Regions from separate parts of the Rummeliibacillus sp. SL167 genome, predicted to be linked through region 1. Evidence: riboswitches for the same ligand, from Rfam matches in the RefSeq annotation. Region 1 holds a riboswitch; each other region holds the start of a gene.
The links. Region 1 has a riboswitch for S-adenosylmethionine ahead of FEZ13_RS11835 (PLP-dependent transferase). Riboswitches for the same ligand answer to the same signal wherever they lie in the genome.

Region 1 (5,099 bases):
TAGAAAGAGAAAGTGGGTACTTAGAAAGGCAATCGATTATTAAGAGCAAAAAAGTGCAATTCAACGTTGATGTTGAATCACACTTCTTTTACATTTCGAATAGCTACTTATTTGTAACAATCTATCCTTAGAGTAGTCCAATCCATTTCCAATAAGTCGCACTAAATAATAGAATGAGTAGATAGCCGATCACTGTAAGGGGTATACCTGATTTTAAGAAGTCTTTAACAGTGAAAGCACCTGTACCATAGGCAAGCATGTTTTGCGGTGCACTGACAGGTAGCAAGAAACCAAAACTAATGACAAATTGTTGGATTAATACGAAACCAACATTGTTGACATCAAAGTGAATGGTGGTCGTTAATGCGATGAAGATAGGAATTAACGCAGAAGAAAGACTTGTTGCACTTGCAAAGCCAAGGTGAATGAGAATATTAAATGCTGATACTAAAGCGATCGTTGCTAGAATGGGCATATGTTCTAAGCCAAGTGAGCCGAATACTTTTGTAGATAGCCATTGGGCGCCTTGTGTATCAAGTAACACTGTGCCAAGTGCGATGCCCACTGCAAATACAATGATTGTTCCCCACGGAATAAGCCCTTCCACCTGTTTCCAATTGAAAACACCTACTTTAGGAGCCAATAAAATAGCAATAGCAACAATAGTAACGGTTGTTGTATCAAATGGGTGTAATTTACCTTCTGTTGCCCAGAAGAATAGTAATACCAAAGAAATAATAATCAGACGAATTTCAGATGCTTTGACAGGTCCTAATTCTTTCAATTGAGACTGGATCAAATCTTTACCACCCTCAATTTTTTGCGTTTCCGGTTTAATCAAATGAATCATAACGAAAAATAGCACGATTGACATAATAACCGAAAATGGTGCTGCATACATGAACCATTCACTCCAAGAAACATCTGTTTGGAATTCCTTATTGATAAAGCTTAATGCGACCATATTTTGAGCAGCGGCTGTTTTAATCCCCACATTCCAAATAGAGACAGCTTGTACAGAAGTAATGACCAATAACGCTGCAAGTTTACTATCTTTTGGAAGACCAAAAGCTGCGACCATACCTAGTAGGATTGGTACTACAGCTCCTGCTCGAGCGGTAGCACTTGGTACGAAAAATGCTAAAATAATAGATACAATAATGGCTCCGAACACAATGCTTTTTGTTTTCGTACCGACCATCGACAAAATCCATAAGGCAAGTCGTTTATGTAAATTTGTTGCTTGCATGGCAGCGGCTAAAAAAAGAGCAGCGGCAACGAGTGCAACGGCAGAATTACTAAAGCCGCCTAAAGCCATTTTTAAAGCATTAGCAGTACCGTATTCTAAAGAAGGATCTTCAATCGTTGGCGCTAGACCGATTGATACGGCTGTGATGGCGATAATCATAGCGGCACTAACTGGATAAGAAACCGCTTCTGTTACCCATAAAATAACGGCGAATCCAAGAATAGCTAGACTTCTTTGGCCAGCTACAGGTAAATCTCCACTGTTTGGCCAAAATGTAATAATAATTAGTACAGCAAAAGCTAGTCCAATCCATAATGGTTTTAAATTTTTTTTCTCTTTCGCTTTATCCATTCTTCTCATCCCTTTCTTATAATTCCATTATAAGGTGAAAACATAGGATAAACATATGGAATTATGTCGAAAAAAGGAAAATATATGAAAATATTTTATTTGGATAGTAAATGTTTGACCTATCAAATAGAGCCTTCAAAATCGTGTAAAAGCAAAAGAAAATAAGAATGTAAATGTAAAAATATTGTATTGGTAAAGTAAAAATAAAAATGAATACAGATAGATTTTCTTATCCGATGCTCAGGTAATGCCTCAATTCAAGTCACAAGTAAGAGGCAAGGGATAAAGTGTGAATGGAAAAATTTTCTATGCAAAATTTTACTTTATTAAAATAATTAATAATTTTGAAAAATTTATTGACTTTTCATCCGAGTATCTTCTATACTTACGACAATAAGATGGAACAAAATCAAATAACCTTTATCAAGAGCGGCGGAGGGATAGGCCCTGCGATGCCCAGCAACCAGTGAGTGTATGTGTACTTGCTACGGTGCTAATTCCTACAGATTTTACTCAAATCTGAAAGATAAGGGGAGGAAATTACGAATCAACCCTCTTCTTACAGGAAGAAGGGTTTTTATTTTTAGGTTCTATACGGAAAAGAAAGATATTGAGGTAAGTGTACGATTAATATTTTGTTTGCTAACTCTAACATTTTACATAGAACTTTTTATCCCACTTTAACGGGCAGTAAGACAATCGCTGATGTAGCAGTTGATGCTGGTACATTTGATTGGACTCGCGGTAAATTTCCTGATTATACAGAACCAGATGTGTCCTATCATGGTTTACGCTACGGAATCGATACAGCAAATGTAGCGTTTGCTACGCGTTTACGTGTCCAATTATTGCGCGATTTCGGCCCAACACTTAGTCCAGAAGCAGCATTCCAACTACTTCAAGGACTAGAAACATTGCACTTACGTGTTCCTTACTATAATGAAAATACGCGAAAAGTGGCTGAGTACCTTCGCCAAAATGATCAAGTAGAATGGGTTCATTTCAATGGTTTTGAGGATAGCGAATTCGCTCCACTAGCTAAAAGATATTTATACAATGGTTATGGATCAGTATTAACATTTGGTATCAAAGGTGGTCGTGAGGCAGGGCGTCAGTTGATCGATCATATCGAATTGTTCTGCCATGTCGCAAATGTTGGGGATGCTCGTTCACTCATTATTCATCCAGCATCTACAACTCATCAACAATTGAGCTATAGAAGAATTAGAAAAAGCTGGAGTTCCAGAAGAATTAGTACGTCTTTCGATTGGATTTGAATCAGCAGAAGATATCATCGCTGCATTAGAAGTGGCATTTGCAAAGGTAAGTAAGTAGGTACATTGAAAGCTGAGAAAGAATAAAAATCTTTTTGTGAATACTATAGAAAGGGTGACGTAGTGGCGGCGTTTACTCTTTTCTTCTCTGTTGTCTAAAATAATTTTTTTATTTTTTTTGAAAATGAGAAAATTTGATAAAATCAACGATGTAAGCGTTTTTCATGACCTCCCAGAAAAAACATTTGTCCTTCTCAGAAAGATTTTCCTTGTAATCTGTCCGCATGTAAGCTAAAATCATCATTAAGTTCAATAATTGAGAATTTCTTTACATGTACGGGTCACATATTCATGATACAAAATGATCATTTGAATACGTATGATGTGGTTCTGCGTATTTTTAGATATAGAGAAAAAATTTGGAGGCGAATAATATGACAACGGTGAAGGTAGCAATTTTAGGTTTCGGCACAGTTGGTCAAGGAATTTTTCATATTGTTAATGAAAAGCGAGAGCAATTTAAACATACTTTAGGAGTAGACATTGAAATCGCTAAAATTCTTGTAAACAATGTGAATAAGCCGCGTCCGCATGCTCCAAAAGAATTACTAACAGATAATTTTGAAGATATTCTTGCAATCCCTGATTTAGAGGTTGTTTTTGAGGCAATTGTTGGAGAGGAGCCTGCATTTAGATATTTGTCTAAAGCTATTGAAAAAGGTTGTAACATTATTACAGCAAATAAAGTGATGTTTTCTAGGTATGGTTTAGCCTTACAAAAAAAGGCAAAAAAATATGGTGTTCAGGTTGGGTATGAAGCGACTGTGGCTGGTGGTGTACCAGTTATTAAAACAATGCAGAACATCCTACGTGTAAACGAAGTAAGCCATATCCAAGGTATCTTAAATGGAACTTCCAACTATATCCTAACGCAAATGCGTAGTGAAGGCTTACCATTTGATAAAGCATTACGAGATGCACAAGATTTAGGCTATGCTGAAGCTGATCCATATAATGATATCTCAGGTCAAGATCCATTCCGTAAGTTAATGATTTTAAGTGCATTAGCATTTGGAGAACAACCGAATTGGGATGATGTAGATGTCGTGGGTATCACTGGAATAACAGCCAAACAAGTAGCAGAAGCAAAAGCAAAAGGATTACGTTATCGTCACATAGGAGATGTTCGCCGTGATAAAGTAACGGGTAAAATCGTTGCGACAGTTGGACCACAATTAGTAGGTCCGGAACATCCTCTCTATAATATTGAAGGTGTGAATAATGCAGTGGCATTAGACACAAATTATATCGGAACACTTACGCTTGTAGGTCCAGGAGCTGGTATGTTTCCAACAGCAAGTGTAATGGTTGAAGACTATGCAGATATGTTGGTGAAAACACCTGCTGTCGTTTCGATTTGACCATTAAAGAACTTTGTTATACAAGAAGGTTTCGTATCAGGTAGTAAAGCTCCCATATAAAAAAACTTCCATTGATGAAGTTTCATTTTATCAAAATCTGCTTATTCTAATTTTAGAGATAAGCAGATTTTTTTGTTTTTGGGACATGTTATTACAGTTTAATCTTCATCTTTAATATCAATATCCTCAGGTATAGGGGTATTTTTCCATATTTCAATTTCTTCTTTTATTCTTTGTAGTTGTTCGTGATAACGTTCGAATTGATCACTACTAATTAGCATCTGTTCACCATCATAGACAGCACGAATCCGGCCTTCTAACACATAACGCATCACTTGCTGTTCTGGCATAGAAATATCCTTTGCCGTTTCCGCCACTGATTTGTACATCACGCAAGGCCTCCTTTTTCCCTTTTATCCTTCACATTATAATCAATGAAAGTACAATCCTCAACTTTTTATAAAAATTGTCAAGGTTATTCATGGAAAATATTAACAAATTATTGTTAAATCGGTTTTAAAAAATTTTTTGGAAGAAACATGGGAATCCTGTAAACTATAAGTAACTATATAGAAAATCTTAAGAATTTCTTCATTTTTATGATGACTACTTTTTAAGATTTCATCTGTAAGATGATACCCATAAGGAAATAAAGAAATGAGGTGTAAGACGTGGAATCTTATACAATTCTAGTAACAGATGATGATCAGGATATACGAGATGGTATTGAGATTTATTTGAAAAACGAAGGATATCACGTGTTAAAGGCTGCAAATGGTGTGGAAGCACTTGAACGATTAACGG
Region 2 (5,099 bases), on a different contig from region 1:
AAGCGTTGTCCCCATTGGCTCAATCGTTCCCGAAATCATCACAGGAATTGTTTTATGTAGCTCGTCAAAAGCTTGCTTAATACCAAGCGTACCTGCTTTTACATTTAGCATATCTTGACTTGTTTCAAGTAATAAAACATCCGCTCCACCTTCGATCAACCCTTTTGCTTGTATATAAAAATCATGTTGTAGCTCATCAAAGGTAATGCCACCTGTTACAGATAATGTTTTGGTTGTTGGCCCCATAGAGCCTGCAACAAAACGTGGCCATTCTGGAGTTGAAAACTCATTTGCCGCCTTCTTCGCAATTTCAACGGCTTTTTTATTGATTTCCTCTGCTCGGTCTCCTAAATGATATTCGTTTAAAACAACTGGTGTGCCACCAAACGTATTGGTGCTAATAACATCTGATCCTGCTTCAAGATATGCGCGGTGAATCGATTCAACAACGTCAGGGCGTGTGATGTTCAAATATTCGTTACAGCCTTCATACTCTTCTCCGCCAAAATCCGCTGCTGTTAAATTTGCATTTTGCAACATTGTTCCCATAGCACCATCTAATACTAAAATATGATTTTTAAGTCGTTCCTCAATGAGATGCTTTGACATAGTTGCTTTCTTCCTCTCTCTTGTAATCTAGTTCGCGAATATAATTTATCAATTCGATTGACATATCATAATGCATAAATGGTGTGATCAAATAAATACCATTGAACAGTTCAGCCGCTGTATCGATCAACTCTTTTGCAATAGCGATTCCCTCTACCTTTGCAGCTTCTTTATCTTCTCCTGTTACCCTCATACGTTCTAATACACTTTCTGAAAGTTTGATACCCGGTACCTCATGATGAAGGAATTCAGAGTTTCTTAAACTAGTAAGGGGCATGATGCCAATGAAAATAGGTGTATCTAAATGCTTCGTTGCTTCGTATACTTCGATTATTTTTTCCTTGCTATAAACAGGCTGTGTGATGAAGTAATCTGCCCCCGCTTCAATTTTTTTCTCCAAGCGCCCCACCGCACGCTCAACGACACGAACATTTGGATTGAATGCCGCAGCAATGGAAAAATTCGCTTTTTTCCGCAATGGCTTTCCTGAAAATGAAATACCTTCGTTTAATTGTTTGATCAATTGAATAAGTTCAATACTTGATACATCATAAACGCTGGTTGCACCTGGAAAATCTCCAATTTTTGATGGATCTCCCGTAACAGCTAAAATATCATGAATTCCCAAAGCATTTAACCCCATTAAATGTGATTGCAACCCAATTAAATTTCGGTCACGGCAAGTAATATGAGCAAGCGGACGAATATGATGGCTTATTTTTAAGATGGAGCCCATCGCTATATTGCTAATGCGCGGTGAAGCAAGCGAGTTATCCGCCATTGTGATCGCATCTGCTCCAGCTTCGTATAAAGCCTTTGAACCCTTTATAAATTTCTCGATTTCTAAATTTTTAGGTGTATCGAGCTCAACAATGATGGAACGTTCGTTTTTGGCCTTTTCATGAAGTGGTTTATAGGGATCTTTTGCTGCCTCTTTAATTTGAATAACTTCTTTATGTTTGACTACTTTGTGATAAATGGGTGGTAGATCTGCTAATCGATGTTTCATGGCAGCTATGTGTTTAGGCGTTGTTCCACAACATCCGCCGATTAGGCGTACACCTTGATCTCTTAGCAAAACTGCAGAACGTCCGAAATAATCTGCCTCAGACTCATAAACAATTTTTCCATCTTCAACATCCAGTAAACTTGCATTTGGATAAGCCGAAAGAAAAGCCTCTGTAGGGAGCTCTACATCTTCGAACGCTTGAATGGTATGGTGGGGACCAAGGCGACAGTTGACTCCAACGATATCTGCACCAATCGCTTCTAATTGATGGAGCGCATCGTTTAAAGACAAACCGTTTTGCAATATCCCTGGTTCATGCATAGATACTTGAGAAATGATAGGAATATCCGTTATTTTACGTAAATGCTTAACGGATGCTGCAAGTTCATCAAAATCATAATAAGTTTCGAGCAATAACCCATCTGGATTACCCGCTAATAAATAACCTGCTTGTTCATCCAAACATCGAATAATTTCTTCTAAAGTTGCATCACTTTTTCGTATTCCTCGAATACCACCAATTGTGCCTAAGACAAACTGTCCACCCTTTGAAGCTGCTCTTTTAGCAATTTGAATGGCACCCTCGTTAATCTCTTTCACTGAATTTTCTAGTCCATAACGTTCTAATTTGATGCCATTCGCTGTATAAGTATTCGTCTGAATAATATCTGCACCTGCATCAATGTATTGCTGATGGATATTTTCAATAACTTCTGGCTTTGTAACATTCAATTCCTCATAACAATAGTCGATACCATATGAATATAATAATGTCCCCATTGCACCATCTGCAGTTAGCACTTGGGATTGAAGTTTCTCTAAAAGTCCCATATAGTCCATCCTTTCTTTTTCTAAATAGTCCGTCACTATAAAGCACAACTTTCCACAATGGGAGATGTGCCTCTATCCCAATGAATATTTGTTGACGGATCAGGCATTTTACAGGCAGAGAATCCCCACATACTCGGCTATTATTTGTAGCCCTGAGTGGCAAAGCTTACTACCTATTCATGCAGAATAAAATAAAAAACCTTCTTACAAAATAAGAAGGTTTTAGAATGATCATTTATTAATTCCCTTCTTATCTGCAGGATTACTCCACTGGAATTAGCACCTGACCATTTGGCTGGTTGCTGAAGCTTCTTCGGGCCAGTCCCTCAGCTTCTCTTGATAAGAAATGTTATCTAATTGTTAGAATAATTAAAAGAATCATACCTCTTTATCTTAATTTCGTCAAGACAATATGAAAAATAGAGTTATAATTGCACATTTTTTCTCCATCAGCACACTTAACTCATTTGCTTATCTTGAAATATTTTGTATCATCTGTGTATGCTTGTTTATTAATCAGTTTTCCTCTAATAATCATACGTTTTTCACCATTATAATTACATGTCACTAATGTAAGTAACTTTTCATCTTGTTGATCTTCAATCACTTCTACTTGTGTAGGTGTAACGATGAACATCGTTGAAATTTGATATTCATATATATTCTTAAAGTCCGTGATATAAACCATCATACCTTTTTTTGCTTTTGTTAATGGGCTGAATAGAGTTTTTCCATTATTCATGTTATGTCCAGCTAAAGCGTAGTTGCCCTGTCCCATTACTTGATCTCGTTTCATCGTTCCTGCGCCAATAGTAAGATTGATATTCGAAATACCATAAACAATGGGTAGCTGTAGGTGAACATCTGGAACACTAATGGCTCCAATTGCATGAACATCTTTCTTTTTTGTTTGGGCATTGATGACATCTTGTAGACCGATATTTTTCACTTCTTTAAAATCAAATGTTGTATCAGGTGATGTTTCTATTTCTTTCACATTCGACTTTTGAATGGTTTCTTCAGACATATTGGCAACTAAATAGCCCATTATTGGTTTCTGAAAAATGAATACGAATCCAATAAAAAGGAATAAGATCCCAAGCACTAGCCATAATTTTCTGATCATCTTATGAACCTCTTTCATCTTCTCTGTCTTTCCATCTTACATACCCGCATCTATTTTGACAAACAAAAAACCAAGAATGGAAAATCCCCCTCTTGGTTCATTTGAATTTTGTCATATATAAATATTTTTTGTGATAATTTTTCTATACTAATTGGCTAGCGATTTTCTGTGCTGTATCTTGACCATTTTGGATACAACTACCAATTCCAACGCCATAGTATGAGCAGCCAGCTAAAAGGACATTAGGATATTTTTCTTCTAATTGAGCATTTAAAGATTTGACCATTGCCGCATGCTCCATGCCATAAATCGGCATTAAATCATTCCACTTTGTAATATTTACAACAGTTGGCTTTCCATTTAATTTTAATGATTTCCTGATATCATCCAATACGATCGCTGTTATTTCTTCTTCGCTTAAATGTTTTAAATCTTTAAATAAGGGGTTCGCACTTTTATAAAATACACGAATTAACAAGTTGCCTGATTCCGATGTATGCTTCCATTTACGACTTGTCCACGTGCAAGCATTACATTTTACATCATTATTTTCAGAAACAATATAACCTGTACCATCCGCCGGTAGGTTTTCATCCGGTATATCAAAACCAACATAGACGGCTATAATAGACGCATTATGGATCGTATTTAAATCTTGATCTATTGCTTTATCTTTCAAAATTTCACTCGTCACGGCATGTGGTGTGGATAACACAACAAAATCTGCAACAATATCTTCATGCTTATCAAATGAACAGATGTATTGTTGACCTTGTTTTTCTATATTTGTCGTTGCAACACCTTTGATGAATTCTACATCCGTCAATGTTTCCTCTAAACGATCAATCAATTGTGACAAACCATTTTTAAAAGAGATGAACTTTTTATTGGCTGACTTTTGGAACTGCTCGCGATTTGCACCGAAGCCTTTGATAATACTGCCGTATTGTTCCTTATAGTCAAGTAGATATGGTAGTGTGGAAGCCATCGTTAATTTGTATAAATCACCTGAGTACACGCCAGACAATACTGGTGCAATTTGCTTTTCCACTAATTCTTTGCCTAAAAAATATTCAAGAAATTCACCAATGGAACTATCTTTTGTAAAACGGTCATTAGGCAACTCTAGATCTTTTAAAGCCTCTTTTTTGCCTTGTGGCGATACAAGTGTACTACTGTTGAGCGATTCGATGCTTGTTGGAATACCAAACACACTATCGGCTGGAATAGCATGCAGAGTATTATTTGTATATATATATGAAATACCTGTTCCATTGTAAACTAGGTCATTTTCTAAACCTAATTCTTGAACAAGTGGCATAACACTTTGGTGACGAGCAACAATGGAGTCGGCACCTGTTTCCATGATGAAACCTTGATCATGTTCTGAATGTATTTTACCGCCGAGAAATTCATTTTTTTCAACTAATACAAGCCTTATATCTAAATTTTTTTCTTTTTTTTGTTTTTGTAAATAGTGCATTGTACAAAGACCTGTAATACCTCCACCGACAACGACAACTG
Region 3 (5,099 bases), on a different contig from region 1:
TTATGTTTCTAAATACAAAAAGACGCTAAAACAAATAATGTTCTAGCGTCTTTTTCTCTTGCATTGATAAGCGAGAAGTTCCAACCGCAAGACTTAAGTACAAGCAGACAATGAGACATACAAATCACTGCCTAGAAAAGTCTTTTGTTTCAAACTTCACTAACACATAGAAGAAAATGAACACCACTATGTGAAATTTTATTTTGCTTATGCTATTAATTATTTAGATACTGGTACTACTGAACCTTTCCATTCTTCATTGATAAAATCTTGAATTTCTTTTGAATGTAATACGTCTACTAATTTTTTCACTGCTTCATTATCTTTGTTTTCTTTCTTCACAGCTATAACATTCACATATGGAGAATCTTTATCTTCAAGAGCAATTGCATCTTTTGTTGGGACTAACCCAGCATCGATTGCGAAGTTAGAGTTGATAACAACTGCATCTCCTTCTTTGTTTTCGTACATTTGTACTAACATTTCAGGGGCAGTTTTTGTATCGATTTTTATGTTTTTAGGATTTTTAGCAATATCTTTGATTTCAGCTGATGCTTTATCAACGCCATCTTTCAATGTGATTAAACCTTTAGCTTCTAATAATGTCAAAATACGACCTTGGTCAGCTACAGAATTACTGATAAGAATAGTTGCACCCTTTGGAAGATCATCTAGAGTTTTATATTTTTTAGAATAAATACCGATTGGTTCAATATGAATACCTCCAGCATTTACAAAGTCATATCCATTATCTTTAATTTGTTGTTCAAGATAAGGAATGTGTTGGAAATAGTTTGCATCTAAATCACCAGAATCAAGATCTTTGTTTGGTAATACATAATCTTGATATTTTTCGATTTGTAAGTCAACGCCCTCTTTTTTAAGAATTGGTTGCGCTTTTTTAAGAATGACAGCATGTGGTGTATTAGAAGCACCTACTACCAATTTTGTTTCTTTTGCATCTTTTTTTGAATCGTCAGAAGCAGATTTATCATTGCTTCCGCAAGCTGCTAAACTTAATGCTAGTGAAGCTGTTAGGATTCCTGCTATTAGTTTCTTCATAAAATAACCTCTTTTCTATTTTTTCTCTATGTGAACGTTGAAACAACGTATACACCAATTATCGTTTATCCGTTTTCGATGTGATGAAATCCCCGATAAATTGAATGATAAATACAATGATTAACACTAATATGGTAGCGACCAAGGTTACATCGTTACGACTACGTTGAAACCCATCCATAAATGCCAAATTGCCTAAACCACCTGCACCGATTACGCCTGCCATTGCGGTGTAGCCAACTAATGCTACCGCAGTGACCGTAATACCAGAGATTAGAGCTGGCAGAGATTCTGGTATTAAAACTTTCCAAATGATTGTCCAAGTTTTTGCCCCCATCGAGCGAGCGGCTTCAATAACACCCTTATCGATCTCACGCAAAGCAATCAGAACCATCCGAGCATAAAAAGGTGCGGCACCGATAATCAAAGCTGGTAAAGCTGCATTGGCACCACGAATAGTACCTAATAAGAATTTTGTAAATGGAATTAAAAGAATAACTAAAATGATAAATGGAATAGATCGGAAAATGTTAACAAATGAACCTGTTAATACATTGACAATCTTATTCGCCCAAAGCTGTGTTGGACTTGTTAAAAACAATACAATCCCAAGAACTAGTCCTAAAATAAATGTAAGAAGTGTGGAAACAGCTGTCATATAGATGGTTTCTCTAGTAGCTTCCCACATCATTTCCCAATCGACATTCGGAAAGAGATCATTCAGCATTATTGATCACCTCCGATTTAATGCCTTGTATATCTAAATATTGAATAGCTTTCGCTACATGATCTGTATCGCCAACAATCCGGACAATTAATGTACCATAAGGTCCGCTCTTCGTAGGTGAGATATTGCCGTGAACAATATTCACGTCAACATTGAACTCACGTATTAGTTGTGAAATAACAGGTTGTTCTGTTTTAGAACCTACAAAGAATAACTTAATCAGTTGATCATTTGGATAATCTTCCAGCATTTGTGAAATAGATTCTTTATGTCCTGCTGTTTCCGTTACTTGGGAAACAAATTTTTGGGTGATTTCTGCTTTTGGAGATTGGAAAACTTCGAGAACATTTCCACGTTCCACAATCTTTCCTGCTTCCATTACTGCAACGCGATGGCAAATCTTACGAATGACATGCATTTCATGAGTGATTAATACAATGGTTAACCCCAGTTTTTCATTGATACTTACAAGTAAATCTAAAATTGCATCCGTCGTTTCTGGATCAAGAGCTGACGTAGCCTCATCACAGAGCAATACTTCTGGATCATTGGCCAATGCTCGAGCAATCCCCACCCGTTGTTTTTGACCACCAGAGAGTTGAGATGGATAAGATTTTTCTCTTCCTTTCAAACCAACTAGCTCGATTAGTTCAAGCACCCGTTTTTGACGTTCTGCTTTGCTAATACCCGCAATCTCTAATGGAAAGGCTATATTTTCTTCTACTGTTCTTGACCATAATAAGTTGAAATGTTGGAAGATCATACTTATTTTATGACGAGCATTTCGAAGTTCTTTTCCTCTTATCGCTGAAATGTTTTGTCCGTTTACAATAACTTTCCCTGATGTAGGTTTTTCTAAACCGTTGAGTAATCGGATCATTGTACTTTTCCCAGCGCCGCTATAACCGATAATGCCAAAAATCTCGCCATCATTTATTGATAAGTTAACATCATTAACTGCAGTAAGATACCCATTAGCGGTTTTGTATTTTTTTACGACATTTTCTAACTGAATCATTATCAAAACCACCTTCTATTTTTAAGCGACTGACATGTGAATGTAACTATACATTTGTTTGTCGAATTAGAAAAACTATTTCATTCTTAACCTTGTCCATATTTAATATATTGCTGATATTCCTCAACAGCCCGCTTGCTCCTGCGGTTACTCGTCGCAGAAAGAATTTGCTCCTGCGGTTACTCGTCGCAGAAAAAACATGCTCCTGAGACCGCTTATTGCAGAAATGGCTTCACCGTAAGATCTATACAATTTCTTGCAAGAAGTCGCTACCTTTCACTCAAGTATGAGTGTATCAGCAATGTTCTATGTAGGAGTCCAAAATAAAAACCCTTCTGCAAGACTAACAGAAGGGTTCACGTGCAATTACGAAACCGTTCTCTCATCTCCCAAAGTTGTTCACTTTGCGTGAATTGGCACCATATCACATTGTGACGGTTGCCGGGCTTCATAGGGCACTTCCCTCCACCACTCTAAATAAGACAACGTAAATAATTATTTAATTTATGTCTGTTACTTTACCACTCTATGTTAGCATCGTCAATCTTTTTTCTGAAATTTATCAAATAAATATAAAACAGATCGGAATGCATAAATTTTATCTTCTATTTCCCCATTTTTTGCAATCAATAAACACGGAACACTTTCAATCTCATAATCAATAGCTATCTGTTTAATATAATTGATATTTGCTTTTCCTATTGGAACATCTGGAAAAGTTTCTTCTATTATTGCCATCATTTTAGATGCAATTTTACATGTACCACACATCGGGGTATATAAATAGAAAGCGCATAATGATTGGCTTTCCTTTGTACTCTCCCATTGTTCAATAGACCATTCTTGCATGATATGTCATTCCTTATTCTATAAGATAAGCTGGGTTTACTTTAAAATTCGCAGCTAATAATATTCTAGCTAAATATTTTCTCGGTGTCGCTTCAACTTGTTTATATAAAGTACGCGTTCGTAAAAAGTATGCTTCTGGATATTCTTTTTTCATCAAAGCTCGTAAACAATCACCTGAATAATCTTCATCAAAAAAAGCATACAAATCATATTCTTCATAGGGGTAAATCAGTTCTTCAAGGTTACTTGCGCTAATAGTTCCATTTGTACAAAGTATCGGAATATCTTCTGCTAATAAGGGTTGAATTTGCAATTTATCTTGCCTACCTTCTACAATAAGCACTTTATCAGACATGCTAATCACTCCTTACAGTTTTGTCCCGCATAAACAGGCAGTAATCTTATAAGGGTTGCTCTCTGGAATAAAGTGAGTAACTGCCTGTATATGCCCGACTGGTTCAACTAACTCTCAATAGGCTAAGAAACACCCATTGTGACAAGTTTCACTTTGTCCCGCATAAACAGGCAGTAATCTTATAAGGGTTGCTCTCTGGAATAAAGTGAGTAACTGCCTGTATATGCCCGACTGGTTCAACTAACTCACAGTGGGCTAAGAATCGCCCACTGTGACAAGTTTCACTCAATCCAACTTGAAATTGTACATAAAAACGCCAACACAAAAGTGTGGCGCCTCTATAGTAAAAATTATTCTTCGATTAGCTCTTTATATTGATCAGCTGTTAGTAATTTATCGATTTGAGAACTATCCGTAGGTTCTATTACAACCATCCATGCTTTTTCATATGGTGATTCGTTCACGAATTCTGGACTATCTTCTAATTCCTCATTGATTTCAACAACTTTTCCTGAAACCGGCGCATAAATTTCTGATACAGTTTTGACAGATTCAACACTACCAAATGGTTCGTCTGCTACTACTTCGTCCCCTACTTGTGGTAGTTCAACGAACACGATATCCCCTAGTTCTGATTGTGCAAATTCTGTAATACCAATGCGTACTTTACCTTCATCTATTTTTACCCATTCATGCTCTTCTGAATAACGCAAATCTGCTGGTATGCTCATTATTACCCCTCCAAATATGTATTAATATTCACTTTAATTTTGACATATTCCCTATACAAAAACAAGCTAATTCCTTTACTATTTCCATGTGTTTTCAAAGTCATCTTCTTTAAAGCCCAACGTAATTCTTTGTCCATCAGTCACAATTGGTCTCTTAATAAGCATGCCATCTGAGGCTAATAATTCAAGCTGTTCTTCATCTGACATTTCTTTTAGACGATCTTTTAATTGAAGCTCACGATATTTTTTTCCAGATGTATTAAAAAATTTTTTTAAAGGGTACCCACTTAATTTCCAGTAATTCGTTAGTTCTTCTTTTGTGGGTGCTTCTTCTACAATATGTCGTGCAGTATACTC

Region 2: linked by a shared signal. The riboswitch ahead of FEZ13_RS11290 (bifunctional homocysteine S-methyltransferase/methylenetetrahydrofolate reductase) and the one ahead of FEZ13_RS11835 (PLP-dependent transferase) in region 1 are both predicted to bind S-adenosylmethionine.
Region 3: linked by a shared signal. The riboswitch ahead of FEZ13_RS15665 (methionine ABC transporter ATP-binding protein) and the one ahead of FEZ13_RS11835 (PLP-dependent transferase) in region 1 are both predicted to bind S-adenosylmethionine.

What each region holds. Positions count from the first base shown of each region.
Region 1 covers NZ_VCBM01000002.1:73,651-78,749, forward strand. Annotated here, with positions in the region: gene FEZ13_RS11830 (DASS family sodium-coupled anion symporter) at 128-1,600, opposite strand; SAM riboswitch class I at 2,018-2,133, shown strand; partial or broken gene FEZ13_RS11835 (PLP-dependent transferase) at 2,296-2,935, shown strand; gene FEZ13_RS11840 (homoserine dehydrogenase) at 3,309-4,295, shown strand; gene FEZ13_RS11845 (MerR family transcriptional regulator) at 4,454-4,684, opposite strand; gene FEZ13_RS11850 (response regulator transcription factor) at 4,967-5,099, shown strand, end outside.
Region 2 covers NZ_VCBM01000001.1:2,509,791-2,514,889, forward strand. Annotated here, with positions in the region: gene metH (methionine synthase) at 1-609, opposite strand, end outside; gene FEZ13_RS11290 (bifunctional homocysteine S-methyltransferase/methylenetetrahydrofolate reductase) at 590-2,449, opposite strand; SAM riboswitch class I at 2,697-2,795, opposite strand; gene FEZ13_RS11295 (class A sortase) at 2,913-3,575, opposite strand; gene FEZ13_RS11300 (protoporphyrinogen oxidase) at 3,718-5,099, opposite strand, start outside.
Region 3 covers NZ_VCBM01000004.1:73,805-78,903, forward strand. Annotated here, with positions in the region: gene FEZ13_RS15655 (MetQ/NlpA family ABC transporter substrate-binding protein) at 220-1,062, opposite strand; gene FEZ13_RS15660 (methionine ABC transporter permease) at 1,121-1,789, opposite strand; gene FEZ13_RS15665 (methionine ABC transporter ATP-binding protein) at 1,779-2,807, opposite strand; SAM riboswitch class I at 3,187-3,291, opposite strand; gene FEZ13_RS15670 (thioredoxin family protein) at 3,348-3,656, opposite strand; gene FEZ13_RS15675 (toprim domain-containing protein) at 3,670-4,011, opposite strand; gene gcvH (glycine cleavage system protein GcvH) at 4,362-4,742, opposite strand; gene FEZ13_RS15685 (arsenate reductase family protein) at 4,821-5,099, opposite strand, start outside.